2 regions of the Rhodococcus sp. PSi06 genome follow, and region 1 is predicted to be linked to the other one. Evidence: riboswitches for the same ligand, from Rfam matches in the RefSeq annotation. Region 1 holds a riboswitch; the other holds the start of a gene.
What was found. A riboswitch is a leader RNA that binds a small molecule or an ion and turns the genes downstream of it on or off. The one in region 1 is predicted to bind cyclic di-AMP.
Positions count from the first base shown of each region.

Region 2: linked by a shared signal. The riboswitch ahead of ACFI9K_RS09765 (C40 family peptidase) and the one ahead of ACFI9K_RS15635 (transglycosylase family protein) in region 1 are both predicted to bind cyclic di-AMP.

Region 1 is NZ_JBHNYO010000011.1:76,038-83,083, forward strand. It holds gene ACFI9K_RS15620 (DNA repair helicase XPB) at 1-785, opposite strand, end outside; gene ACFI9K_RS15625 (helicase-associated domain-containing protein) at 875-3,166, opposite strand; gene ACFI9K_RS15630 (hypothetical protein) at 3,228-3,416, shown strand; gene ACFI9K_RS15635 (transglycosylase family protein) at 3,496-4,107, opposite strand; cyclic di-AMP (ydaO/yuaA leader) riboswitch at 4,116-4,317, opposite strand; gene ACFI9K_RS15640 (YccF domain-containing protein) at 4,594-4,968, opposite strand; gene ACFI9K_RS15645 (hypothetical protein) at 4,972-5,190, opposite strand; gene ACFI9K_RS15650 (cold-shock protein) at 5,394-5,810, shown strand; gene ACFI9K_RS15655 (DUF2771 domain-containing protein) at 5,823-6,335, opposite strand; gene ACFI9K_RS15660 (MFS transporter) at 6,332-7,046, opposite strand, start outside.
Region 2 is NZ_JBHNYO010000006.1:59,403-66,448, reverse strand. It holds gene ACFI9K_RS09775 (hypothetical protein) at 1-1,213, opposite strand, end outside; gene ACFI9K_RS09770 (C40 family peptidase) at 1,244-2,305, opposite strand; gene ACFI9K_RS09765 (C40 family peptidase) at 2,627-3,181, opposite strand; cyclic di-AMP (ydaO/yuaA leader) riboswitch at 3,198-3,360, opposite strand; gene ACFI9K_RS09760 (hypothetical protein) at 3,476-3,700, opposite strand; gene ACFI9K_RS09755 (DEDD exonuclease domain-containing protein) at 3,930-5,645, shown strand; gene ACFI9K_RS09750 (Lrp/AsnC family transcriptional regulator) at 5,756-6,031, shown strand; gene trpD (anthranilate phosphoribosyltransferase) at 6,056-7,046, opposite strand, start outside.

The DNA.
Region 1 (7,046 bases):
TTGCGCTCACCCGAGTACTCGCCGATTTCCTCTTCGGTGAGCGACGTGCGTGCAATCAGCTCGCGCTTCCATTGCCTGCCCGCGACGGTGTTGGTGACCAGAATCAGCGTGGTTGCCTTGGCCCGCGCCATCGCCGCGGCACCGACCATCGTCTTGCCCGCGCCACACGGCAGCACGACGACGCCCGAACCGCCGGCCCAGAACGAATCCGCCGCCATCTCCTGGTAGTCGCGCAGCGTCCACTTGCCGCCCTCGGTGTCGAGTTCGATGGGGTGCGCTTCGCCGTCCACGTAGCCGGCGAGGTCCTCGGCGGGCCAGCCGATCTTGAGCAGCATCTGCTTGAGGTGTCCGCGCTCGCTGGGATGAACGATGACGGTGTCCTCGTCCACCATGGCACCGAGCATCGGCGCAATCTTCTTGTGTCGCATCACTTCTGTGAGCACGGCACGGTCGAGGCTGATCAGGGCCAGGCCGTGGATCGGGCTCTTGACCAACTGCAGGCGGCCGTAGCGAGCCATGGTGTCGACGATGTCCACCAGCAGCGGTTGCGGCACCGCGTAACGCGAGAAGTTCACCAGCGCGTCGACGACCTGCTCGGCGTCGTGGCCGGCGGCGCGTGCGTTCCACAACGCCAGCGGGGTGATGCGATAGGTGTGCACGTGCTCGGGGGCACGTTCGAGCTCCGCGAACGGTGCGATGGCCGCCCGCGCTGCACCCGCAAGTTCGTGATCGATCTCGAGCAACAACGTTTTGTCGGACTGAACGATCAGCGGGCCGTCTGTCACGGTTCCTCCTAGAGACTTCCGCTGCACCCGAAAGAGCGCAACTTCTCCATTGTCCACAGGTAGGGGCGCGCGTGCACGTACGCGGCGAACTACTCGACCAGAGCGACCGAGGTGATGCGATGCAGGGTGAAGCGCCGGACCCCTCCGGTGGCGGGGTCGAACGCATCCAGTTGGCCGCCCCCGATACTGATCGGATCGACGATCCGGTGGCTGGCAACCCCCTGTGCGTCGACGTAGCCGATGCTGACACTGCGTTTGACCTTGGCTGCGGTCTGCAACAGCGTCATCGTCGCGGTGCTGCTGGCACGTGAACCGTCGGCGCGCACCACCGCGCCGCCGTTGCCCGCTGCTCTGTCGGCGGCGCGCATTCCGCGCACCAGCGAACCCAGTTGTTCCTCGGTGGGAACGGCGGGGGTACGGAAGGTCTGGCGGGCCCGCCTCGCCGATACCCGTGATCCGCGGGAGCGCAGATCGACGATGGTGCCCGACGAGTCCTCACCCGCAGGAGCGAACCCGGCCCCGGCCAACACCGACAGCACCTCGGCGAGCGGGGCCTGCGAGATCGCGACGGTCGGCGCGAGAGCACGCAGGGCCAACGGCTCGGACGCCGGCGAGGCCAGCACCTCCGCCAGCAAGGCAGGATCCTCGCATCGAACGAACGACGCGGCGACGCCTGCCCGCAAGCGACCGTGTCGACGCGCCACGTCGTCGATGAGGTAGGTCAGGGCCTGCGGCACCGGCGTGCGCGAATGAGTGGCGAACAACGCGTGCAGTTCCGACGCACTCAAGCCCACATCGAGGGCCCGGCGCAGGCTGGTGTCGCTGATCCGGTACATCGTCGCTGCGCCCGCCGACTCGACGTCGGCGACCAGTTCGATTCGATCGTGCAGTTCCGGCTCGAGCGGGCCGGGTGCCACCAGGGTGAGGTCGGCCTGCACCAGCACGTAGTCGATGGGTTCGGGCAGGGCTGCGCGCATGTCGGCCTCGGCGTTGCCGTCGTGCAGCAGCGAGCGTCCCGGGGTCGACATCGCCCCGCGCGCGACGATGCCCAGTGCGGTGGCTTCGGCGATGACGTGTCCGACGGGAGTGACGCCGAAGCGTCCGGACCAGCGAGGACGACGCCACGCCAGAGTTCGGGCCAGGTCCGCGGGCGCAGCGGAGTGTCCGCTGCCCAGTTCGGTGAGCAGCTCGAGGATCATGCGGCGATCACGCGGTGCTGCTGGAGAACGGACTTCCTCGGACAGGGCGGCGATGGGCTTGTCGTTGGGGTCGCGCATGCCGATGACCCATGGTGCCCGCGGCACCTCGAGCCAGGAGGAGGCGAGCGTGTGCCACCGGGCCGCCGGGGCAGCGGTGAGCCAGGCGTCGACGGCGGGTGTGGGTGCCCAGTAGTCGTCGCCCGTATCGGACGCGGGAACCGGGTCCGGCGTCCCGCTCGAGATCAGGTGCGCTGCCGCCAGCAGTTCCACCAGGATGCTGACTCGGTCGTCGTCGAGGCCGGTTGCCTTGGTGATCTTGCGGAGCTCCCGTACGCCGAGACCGCCGGCCTTGAGAGCAGGGGCCGGTGACGCGGACAGCGCTTCGATGATCAGGACGCAGTGCCTACCGAGTTCGAGTGCCTCGCCTGCGGCGGCTGCATCGACGTCGGCGAGCGATTGGGTCTTGGTCGCCAGCTTCGGCTCGGCGAGCGACCGTGGATCGGACATCGGCTCGCCGCGCAGAATCTGTCCGACCTGAACGGGCAGCTCGACGGTTTGCTCGTCCAGCCAGATCAGTAGGCCGGCGGCCAGCAGCTTCTGGACGGGTCGGTCCGGCGGGGTGCCCGGTGCCGCGTCTCGGGTGCGGCCGGTCGGGGACGATCTGGCGAGGGTGTCGAGCAGATTGCGTTCTCCCTCGCCGAGCTCGGCCAGTGCTGCGGTGATGTGCGACTCGGTGAGATTGTCGATCGGATCGAGCGCGCGTCCGATGCGCCACGGCACGGCATCCGCTGCGGCCGCGCTGATCCGCAGGCCGGACGCGTCGCCCCATACGAGCAACCGTTCGCGAAGCTGGGCCAGTGCCTTGTCGACGCTCTTGGCCGGCGCACGCTTGGCGACAACGGCCAGCAGCGCAGCGCGAGTGACGGGGCGTTCGTAGGCCTCCTCGATGGCCAGGATCTCGAGGACGGTCAGGGCAAGTGTGTCGAGGGTGTCCGCGGTGTGCAGGATCGACCGTCGCTGCTCTGCCCGTCCGGCCAGTACGGCCAGGGAGGCGGGCGGCGGTGCGGTCAGGTCCGGACGCAGAGACATGGCTCTGATCAGCTCGGCGTCGGAGCGAGCTGCGATCCACTGAGGTAGATCGGGAGGCGTGTCGGTGTGTCGAGGCACAGTCGTGTCGGTCATCGTCTATCAGATTAGAGACCTGGGCTGGTGCTCGCCGCAGTGCAGGTGTCAAAATAGGTGCATGGTGAACAAGTCGAAGAAGCCCTATGTCGATCCAGGCTGGCCGGACACCGCTCGCGGTGACCACGCGGTGACCGAACTCTCGTCCGCTCGATCGGGTGGCTTGTCGCCGTTCGGCGAGGACACGGAGTTCCCGCTGCCCGTCGAAGACCTGCCCTATGCGCACCCGGTGACCGTGGTCAACCGGTAGCGAAGGCCACGCAACAACGAAAAAGCCCCCGACGATGTCGGGGGCTTTTTTCGTACGAGTTGCGAACCCTCGCAGGCGCTTACTGAGGCAGGAATGCCTTGTTGGCCTGGTAGAAGCTCACGACCTGCGGATCGAGCTGGATGCCCTGTGCTGCGTTCTGGACGAACGATGCAATCGCCGGATCGTTGGTCATGTTCTGGACGGCGGTGACGATGCCGTTGACGACCTCGGCGGAGCTGTCCACTGCCGGGATGGACGACAGGTCGGGCAGTGCCGGAACCTCGGGTGCCTTGGGGGTGACCGGAACGCTGCGCTCGGACGGCGCGCTGCTCAGGCCGAGGCTCGAGGAGCAGGACGGCCATGCGCCCCAGCCCTGCGAGTCGAGGACCTTCTCTGCGACTGCGATCTGCTCTTCGCGGCTGGCCTGGTTGGCCGTAGCTGCGTACTGCTGGCCGCCGTGTGCGTTCCAGGTGCTGGGGGAGAACTGCAGGCCTCCCTGGAAGCCGTTGCCGGTGTTGATGCCCCAGTTGCCGCCGGCTTCACACTGTGCAAGGCGATCCCAGTCGGAATCCGGTGCCGCGTTCGCGGTGCCGGTGAAGGCAATGCCTGCGGTGCCCATGATGGCTCCGGTGACAGCAACCTTTGCGACGGTCTTGCCAGTGGTGCTCGGCTTGCGATGACGTCCGCTCATACGAGTTGAAATCCTCTCCACACGCGCCTGCGAGGTCAGCTGTCGGGTTCGGGCTGAGAGGTAGCCCGGCCGTTTTGCCCATTCTCATCGAATCGGCAATTGGGCTTCACCCCAAGGGAAGTCGGTGCAACTTCGTGAGTTGCGACAACTTCCCGGTTGTCCGTGGAGGACGTGGGTCCCCCGTCCTCGTCCCCTGGGTGATCGTCGAGGGTGTTCCGGTGTCCGCGGGACGAGGTTTGGCGCTGCGGACCGGAGTTCGGCCGAACTTTCCGGCCGCTGCTGACCGTACTGAAATTCCCGGCTTACGTCACTATTTGGTAACTGTCGATTTCGTGGCTGCGTCGGGAGCTCGATCGGTGCCGGTTTCGGGTCTCGCGCGTCTGCCCAGCTAGCGGAGGTTGCGACCGGTGGACCCCGGCCCGTTGCCGGGCTGTTACCTCAGCGTTATGTGATGGAAGTCACATCGGCTACGAGGGGCCCCGAAGGTCACCGAACGGCAACGACGTCCTTGCCGAGCGGCATCAGCGATACGGGGATCAGTTTCAGGTTCGCGATCGCCAGTGGAATGCCGATGATGGTGATCGCCATGGCGACCGCGGTGACGACATGGCCCAGCGCCAACCACCAACCCGCCAGGATCAGCCAGAGGACGTTGCCGACGAGCGCGCCGGACCCCGTTCCCGGTCTGTCGACGATCGTCGAGCCGAACGGCCACAGCGCATACACACCGATACGGAACGAGGCGATACCGAACGGGATGGTCACGATCAGGATGCACAGCAACAGACCGGCGAAGAAATACCCGATGGCCAGCCACAGCCCGCCGAAGACCAGCCAGATGACGTTCAGGATCAATCGCATGGTCTACCGGGCCCGCCGTCCGGACGCGAGCGCGTACCCGAGGGCCAGCAGGAACCCGGCCGGTGCCGAGAACATGGCCGTCAGATACAGACTCAGCGGGGGCTTGGCGTCGGAGAAGATCGGAAACAGCAGAATCGCGACGATGGCGACGAGGCCTATCGCGAACAGTGCGAGCGCGATGCGCAGCAGAACCGTGCTGCTCTTACGGGTCGGTGTGTCCACGTCCACCACGGTAGTGCGAAGCGCGGCCCTGTGAAGAACCGTGCGACGAACAACTCGAGTGCTCTATCGGTTTCACCGCGCTAGACTGGTGTATTCGCGTCCTACGTACTCGTAGGGCGCGAAACTTGTGCAGGCCGCAGGTCCGAACAGAGGGCCCGCGAGCAACGAAACGACCGACAGCAACAGATGAACGGGTGAGATCAGTGCCGACCGGCAAGGTGAAGTGGTACGACGTCGACAAGGGATTCGGATTCCTCTCACAGGAGGAAGGCGAGGACGTCTACGTGCGTTCGTCGGCGCTGCCGGAGGGCGTCGAGGGCCTCAAAGCCGGTCAGCGTGTCGAATTCGGCATGGCAGCGGGCCGCCGCGGGCCGCAGGCGCTGAGCCTGAAGGTGCTCGAGCCGGCACCGTCGGTGCGGCAGAACACCGGTGGCACCCGCCGCGAACCCGTCGAGCGCAAACACACGCCCGACGAGCTGCACGGCATGGTCGAGGACATGATCACATTGCTCGAGGCGACGGTGCAGCCCGAACTGCGCAAGGGCAAGTACCCCGATCGCAAGATCGCGCAGCGGATCTCCGAGGTCGTCCGGGCCGTCGCTCGTGAGCTCGACAGCTGAACCACGCCGAACCTACGGACGTGTGCCGATCGACCAGATGGCGTGGCTGACGAAACCCTCTTGATTGGTGTCGGTGTCGATGATGCCGGTGGGCAACCGCACTTCGATGCCGAGCAGCGTCCGGTTGCTGTCGTCCTCGGTGGGAACCGTGACGGAGAGCTTGGTGTCCGGTTCGTGGAACTCGGTGTTCTCCACCACGTCGCCGGTGTCGTCGCCGTAGACCACGGCCAGCACCCATGGTGCGGAGTAGATCGGGGCGGGCAGCGAGAGCTGCACCGTCCTGGCTTCGCCGACCTGAATCTCGGTGGTCTCACCGACATTGGTGCACAGCGGATCGCTCACCGCGCAGTACAGATACGGCTCCACCACAACGGTGCGTCCGTTGGCGTACGCGGTCACCGTCGGTTCCTTCTCGGGAGCTTTCCCGACCAGCAGAGCGAGCACCGCGACGAACGCGACAGCGATGACGGCGAGACCGGCGGCGATGATCGCCGCGATCTTCTTGGTACGGGTAGCGAGTGTCACTTGGTCACGTTTTCGCCGAAGGAGCCGTCGGACATTTCTTGTTCGACGTGATCGGGGCGGTTGCCGCCGAATCCGGGCAGAAGCGATCGGCCGCGGTAGGTGAGGAAGGTCTGCACGAGGCCGATCGTAAGCAACACCGACACCACGGTGAAACCGAGCCAGTATTCGGTGGGCAACAGCACACCGAGCGTGCCGCCCAGAACCCAGGACAACTGCATGACGGTTTCCGAGCGGCCGAATCCCGACGCGATCGATTCCGGCGGCAGATCGGCCTGCAGTGACGCGTCGAGCGAGACCTTGGCCAACGCGCTGGCGCTCGACGCCACCAGAGCTGCCACGGCTGCGGTGAGGAGACTGTCGGTGATCGCGGCGACGACGGCCACCACCGTCACCGCGATGGTGCAGCGCAGAACCACCATCGACGGACGGCCGAGCTTGATCCGGGCACCGAGCGCATTGCCGGCGAAGTTACCGAGACCGGCAGCGGCTCCGACGAGTCCGAGCATGGCCGCCTGCTGCAGCGGCTCGTGTTCGGTGCGTGATTTGGCGACGAACGCGATGTAGAGCGTCAGAAAGCCGGTGAGTATCCGGATGGTGCCGTTTCCCCACAGCCCTACGATGACGGCTCGTCCCAGCGGCTGCCTGCGATTCTTGGTGCCGCTCGAGTTCTTGATGCTGCGCGGGGTGCTGCGCCGCAGATTCTCCGTCGGG
Region 2 (7,046 bases), on a different contig from region 1:
CGTACAGGCGGCGCAACGTCGACTCACCGTACCGATCGGCCACGAAGGCGAACACCGACCACGCCGACTCGTAGGCCACACTCGACCGAGCCCCACCGGCACCGAAATCCTCGTCCTTCGGCAACACCGACGGCGGACCACCCGACTTCACGATCGCCGTGAGGGTCGGAGCAAGCCGGGCAAAATCGGCACCGGAGTTGCGATAGCCGGAGTAGTCGGCAAACCCCTCCGCCACCCACAGCGCCGTTCCTTCCGCCGTACGAGCCCTCGCCGCAACATGGGTCAACTCGTGTCGAAGTACCGACCGGACGGTGAACGGAGTCAACCGCGCCGCGGCGTCAGGACCGAAGACGACCCGTTGGCCGGTCGGACGTGAGCCGTCCGCAACTACCGCGTCGGACACCGTCACCGCGGCCACGTCGGTCGACGGGTCGGATCGTGTCAACTCGCCGAACTCCTCCGCGGACGATGCAACGAACACCAGACCGTCGCGCGCCCAGTCGTCTCCCCAGAAGTCGGTGACTGCATCGATTGCCGACGGAAGCTCGGCGGCAAGGTTCCGGGCGAACTGCTCCCGGTCCGGATGCCCCATGACCACCGAAGTCCCGGCCGCGGTGGGCACCGAAGAGACGTTCAACGGTCCGAAGTCCCACGGCCCACGCCACGTGTGGCGTCGATATTCGGGCAGGTCCGCGTCGTCGACGAGCCTCCACTGTCCGTCACGCTCGGCGACGACTAGCGAGACCGGTCGACGCGTCGACGACGCGTCGGGACCGTCCACGGCGTAACGCAGATACACCGGTGGTGCCCAGACGTCTGTGGCGTTCAGAGATTCGGCGATCGAAGGCGGCACCGGAGTTTCCGGTTCGTCGCCCAGGTCGTAGCCGAAATCCGAGAAGGGCACGCTCGGAACGACTGCTGTCCGGCGACGTTGCGCCTCGACGAAATCTGGATCGGCTCGCGGGTCCATCAGACCCTGCAGCGCTTCCACATCACCGGACCGAACCGCTCCCGCCCACTGGTCGAGCAGGACGGTCACGTCGGCTCGCCGCTGCTGATCGTAGGTCGGTTGGGTCTGACGCTCGGACGTCTCGGCACGAGCTCCCTCGGACGAAGTCTCGGTGCTGTCGGCTCGATGGAGCACAACGATCGAGATGGCCACCACGGCGACGAGAACGGCCGCAATCCACCTGTTCCGCACCGGCCGCGTCATACGAGCATCGATCGGTCAGCGAAGGTCACCTCAGTAGCGACGCGCCCCGTAGTACGGGAACGATGCCATCGACTGCACCTTGACGGGAACGCCGAATGTGGAGGCATGCAACACGTTTCCGTTACCGGCGTAGATTCCCACGTGCGAGGCGTCCGGATAGAACAACACCACGTCCCCTGGCTGCAGATCTTTCTGGTCGATCGGTGTCCCACCTTCGGCCTGCGCCTGACTGGACCGAGGGAGCGTCTTCCCCACCTGCTTGTACGCCCACACCACCAGCCCTGAACAGTCGAAGCCGTCCGGTCCCGTGGCACCCCAGACGTACGGCTTGCCGATCTGCGTCAGACCGGCCTGCAGTGCGCTGGTACCCGACCCCGGCGTCAAGTTCTGCAGGATCGTCGTGGGATCGAAACCGTCGGGCAGGGAGGATCCGGCCAGCGCGAGCTGCTCGGACGACGACAGCGCACTGTAGGCAGCCATCACCTCGGCGATCTGTCCCTGCAGTTCGCTCTGCTTGGCTTGGAGATCGTCACTGACTGCCTTGGCCTGCTCGGCCGCGACTCGAGCTTGGTCTGCGGCTGTCGTGGCCGCCTGCTCGGCCGCAGCAGCGTCCGAACTCGCCTGCTGGAATTGGGCTACTTGACCGGCCGTCTCCGCCGAGATCACATCGAGCGCCGACATCTGATCGAGCAGTTGCTGAGGTGAGTCGCTGACCATCACAGCGAACAGACGATTCGTCCGTGCACCTTGATAGTTGACGTTGGCCACCTTGTCCATGGCCGGCTTGAGCTGGGTCAACTGCGCCTGCGCTGCGTCGAGAGCAGCGCGGCTGTTATCGACGGCCGCCTGAGCATCGAGTTGCTGCGCGGTCTTGGCGTCGAGGTCGATCTGAGCGTTGTGCAGAGACTCGTTCGTCTGTTCGGAGTCTCGGGAGAGCTCGGCGAGCTTGGTCTGAGCGTCGGACGCCGAGTCGAATCCCGGCTGAGCGCCGGCCGTTTGTGTCGGCACGACGACGATGCAAGCAGCCAACGCGGCAGCAACCACCGAGTTGCGGGCCAGCCGCCATCCTCGGTTCGATCTCGATTTCGCCACGAAAAGCGACTCTCCGTCCTTCGTTCTGCCGCCTTCACGAGGCGGCGGTTGGATAAGAAGTCCGAAACGAACCATACCCATGCTCATGCCGGCACGGACGTGAACACCGTCTGAAATCGAAGGGGTTCGTCGGTGATAGATCACAGAATAAACGTCGACCAGGTCTCGATCAGATTACGAAAGACGGCCCTTGCTGTCCACCGTACCGGCATGTCGTCTGCACGGTGCCCGGACAACGACGACAGGGCCGGGCCGGTGTGCGGCCCGACCCTGTCGGTCGATCACAGCAGACGTCTGCTGCTCGAATCAGATCTGGTCGAATCAGTAACGACGAGCACCATCGAACGGCATCGAGGCAAGCGGAGCGACCTTGACCGGCACGCCGGACGTGGACGCGTGCACGACGTTGCCGTTGCCGACGTAGATGCCCGAGTGCGAGCCACCGTAGAACGAGACGACGTCACCGGGGGCCAAGCTGTCGCGCGAGACCGGGGTGCCTGCGGCAGCCTGGTCGTAGCTCGTGCGAGGAAGGCTGATGCCGGCCTGCTTGTACGCCCACTGGACGAGGCCCGAGCAGTCGAAGGAATCCGGGCCCGATGCGCCGTACACGTACGGAGCGCCGATCTTGGACTCTGCAGCCTGAACAGCCTTGGCCGCGGGCGTGACCTGGGGCGCAATCGCCGCACCCGGAGCGGGCAGGCCCGGAATGTTGAGGGGAGGGAGGCCCGGGATGTCAGGAATCTCGAAAGTTCCGACGCCGGGAATGGTGAGGGGGGCCGCCATTGCGGGTGCAGCGGGAAGAATGACCACGCCTGCCGTGAGCGCTCCGGCTACGAGTACTCGTCGCAATGATCGGTTGGAAAGTTGTGACGCCACGAAAGATGGTGCTCCGTTTCTTCCTATCGTCCGCCGACCGAGTTAGCTGACGGGTTCGGGCTGGGAAGAGCAGCCCTACCCACCGGCCACTGTGCGTGGCTCAGCGGGATTCACCCCAGTAGATATCGGGTTCCCGGTACGAACACTCTCGCGAGTGAACGATTAGGCGGTGACTTGCGACGCCACTCCGGTTTGGACTGGCGAGACTCCGCAAGGTCTCAGGAAGGTTACGAAATGGCATACCCCTGTGTCGACCCCAACGCGCCGAAGCATCGGAAATCGGCCCGAAATTCGCTAACCGGCGCGCTGATCCCCCGGTGTGTCACGAGTCGGTAACGACGGAACTCCGTCGGCGTCGTCCTCGTTCGTCACGAGCTTGAGCGCGGGCACCAGACCGACATCCGCGAGTACCCCCATAGCACCGAGTTCTTCCTGCTCGAGCGTGATCGGCGCGGGTGGTCCGACCCATCGTCCGTCCGATCTCGACGGCATTCCCGGCGGCCCCAGAAGCACGGTCACGACGCAGTCTGCACAGGCGATGTCACGGACAAGGCAATCACTGCAGTCGATGATCATTGTGATCCTCGTCTCTTTGTTGTTTCCGGCGGCCGAATCGGCCGATCGAGCGAAAGGTAGCGCCCGCCACCGACAGGTTTCGTGAACCGTCACGGACGGGGTACGACGACACGGTCCGGGTGCAATCGAGCAATCCGAGTTCTTGTCGGGGGTCGGACCTACCGTCGTCCGCGTGAGCCTGCCCATCCAGCTGTCGTTCGACGAACTGGACACCCCACTGCACGACACCACGTTCGTCGTCGTCGACCTCGAAACCACCGGGGGCAGCGCGGATACCGAGGCCATCACCGAGATCGGAGCAGTCAAGGTTCGCGGAGGTGAAATCCTCGGCGAGTTCGCCACCCTCGTGGATCCCGGTAGGTCCATTCCGCCGTACATCGTCGAACTCACCGGCATCACGTCGGCAATGCTGATCGGCGCGCCTCGAATCGAGCGCGTCCTGCCCGGATTCCTCGAGTTCGCCCGAGGCTCGGTGTTGGTGGCCCACAACGCAGGCTTCGACACCGGCTTCCTCAAAGCCGCAGCCAGTCGACTCGACATCGTGTGGCCCCGGTTTCAGGTGCTGTGCACCGTCAAGCTGGCTCGACGAGTTCTCACGCGCGACGAGGCACCATCGGTCAAACTCTCGGCGCTGTCCACCCTGTTCCGATCAGGCACTCGGCCCACCCACCGCGCGCTCGACGACGCTCGTGCGACGGTGGACGTGCTGCACGGCCTCATCGAACGAGTGGGAAATCAGGGCGTGCACAGTTACGCCGAACTGGTCGACTACCTTCCCGCAGTGTCCGCCGGCCAGCGCGCCAAACGCGGCCTGGCCGCTCACCTGCCCGGCACGCCCGGCGTCTATCTCTTCCGCGGACCGTCCGACGAGGTGCTCTACGTCGGCACCTCGAACAACCTCAAACGCCGGGTGCGCAACTATTTCACCGGTTCGGAGACCAGGGGCCGCATGAAGGAGATGGTCTCTCTGGCCACCCGCGTGGATCACGTCGAGTGCGCGCACGCACTCGAAGCCGGTGTCCGAGAACTGCGGCTGCTCTCCGCGCACATCCCTCCGTACAACCGCCGTTCCAAGTTTCCCAAGAAGGGTTGGTGGATCACCCTTACCGATGAGGCATTTCCACGTCTGTCGATAGTCCGCACGCCGACGCCCAACAGTCTCGGGCCGTTCTCGGTTCGCGGTGACGCCGCGGAGGCTTCCGCACTCGTGGCCGAGTTCTGTCGTCTGCGTACGTGCACTCGCCGGCTGGCTCGATCGCTTCGGCACGGCGACGACTGCCCGGCAACGGACGTCGGCGGGTGCCCAGCGGCCTTCTCCGGTCCGTTGACGGCCGAGGAGTACTCAAGTGCACCCACGCAGTTTCTTGCGCTCGTGTGCGGCCAGGACGATGCGATCCTGTACTCGATGCGTCGGCGAGTCGCCGAACTCGCGGACAGGGAGCTCTACGAGACCGCGGCGCGCCTGCGCGACCGGATCGCAATCACCGTGGACGCGCTACGTAGAATGCATCGATCGGCGGCGGTCGCCGCGATAGCCGAACTCGTGGCGGCGCGGCGGACCGTGGACGGCGGCTGGGAATTGATCGTGGTGCGATTCGGTCGACTGGCAGGAGCTGCGGTTGCGCCACGCGGAGTGCACCCCATGCCGGTGGTCGACGCCATCACCGCGTCCGCCGAGACGGTGATACCCGACATGACACCGCTGCGAGGCGCGCCCCCGGAAGAGGTAGGCCTCATCGCGTCCTGGCTACGCACCGAGGGAGTCCGCATCGTCCGAACGAGCAGCGGCTACTGCAGTCCGGCACGCTCGGCGGGCTCTTGGGAGGAGTGGTGTCGAACGGCGAGAGAAGCCGCGCGACAGGAGTGGAGCCCGCGGAACAACCCTTAGGGCGGGAGTGGAGCCCGCGGAACGACCCTTGAGGCAGGAGTGGAGCCCGCGGAACTAGAGTTCTGGTGAGGCTCGTCGGATATCGGGCTCGGGACGCATGAGGAGCACAGATGATCAATGCCATCGTCTTGATCGACGCCGAGGCCGATCTGATTCCGGAGGCAGCGCAGGCCGTTGCCGATGTCGACGGCGTCTCGGAGGTCTACTCCTGCGCCGGCGACGTCGATCTGATTGCGATCGTAAAAGTCCGCGATCATGCCTCGATTGCCGAGGTGATCACCCAGCACATCAACCGGGTGCGTGGAGTGAAGAACACCACGACTCATATTGCGTTCCAGTCGTATTCGAGCGCCGACGTCGACGCAGGATTTTCGATCGGCGAATAGGGGCGCCCAGAAAGGCGTTGTTCGTCAGCCGGCGAGAGCGGTGGTGCAGCGAGCCCAGTCGGCGAGTAGGCGTGCAGCGGAACCGTTGTCGACAACCGTTGCCGCAGTTACCAATCCGGCTTCCATCCGCTCGTGCAGGTTTCCCGAGACGCCCTGGTGAGCGGCCATAGCCGCGGCGGCATTGAGCAATACGGCGTCGCGTACGGGTCCGTGCTCGCCCGCAAACACGCGATGCGCCACTGCGGCATTGAATTCCGCGTCGCCACCTTTGAGCGCCTCGATCGGTGCCCGGTCGATTCCGAAGTCCACCGGATCGATCGATTCGACGGTCACCGAGCCGTCGGCCACCACGTGCACGGTGGTGGTGGTGGACAGCGTGATCTCGTCCAGTCCGTCGTCGCCCCGCACGACGAGCACCGAACTGCCTCGGCCGGCGAACACGTCGGCCATCACCGGAGCCAAACTTTCGAAGGCACAGCCGATCAGGCCTGCGCGTGGGCGGCCCGGGTTGGTCAGTGGACCAAGCACGTTGAACACCGTCGGGATGCCGATCTCCTTGCGCGGGGCCGCCGCGAAGCGAAGCGCGGGGTGATGGATCGGCGCGAAGCAGAACCCGATTCCCACCTGTTCGACGCTCGACGCCACGGCATCGGCCCCCAGAGTGACCCGGACACCCAACGCCTCGAGCACATCGGTGGTGCCACTCTTGGACGACGCTGCGCGGTTACCGTGTTTGACCACTCGTATTCCGCTGGCGGCAACAACGATCGCCGCCATCGTGGAGATGTTGACGGTGTCGGCGCCGTCGCCTCCGGTGCCCACGACATCGACGGCATCGGTATCGGTGTCCACCAGCACCGCGTGGGCCAGCATGGACTCGGCCAGCCCGCTCACTTCCGCCGGGGTGGGACCCTTCATTCGGAGAGCAACCCCGAACGCCGCGATCTGTGCCGCTGTCGCGTTGTCGGCCATGATCTCGTCCATCGCCCAGCCGGTGTCGGCGCTGGACAGATCG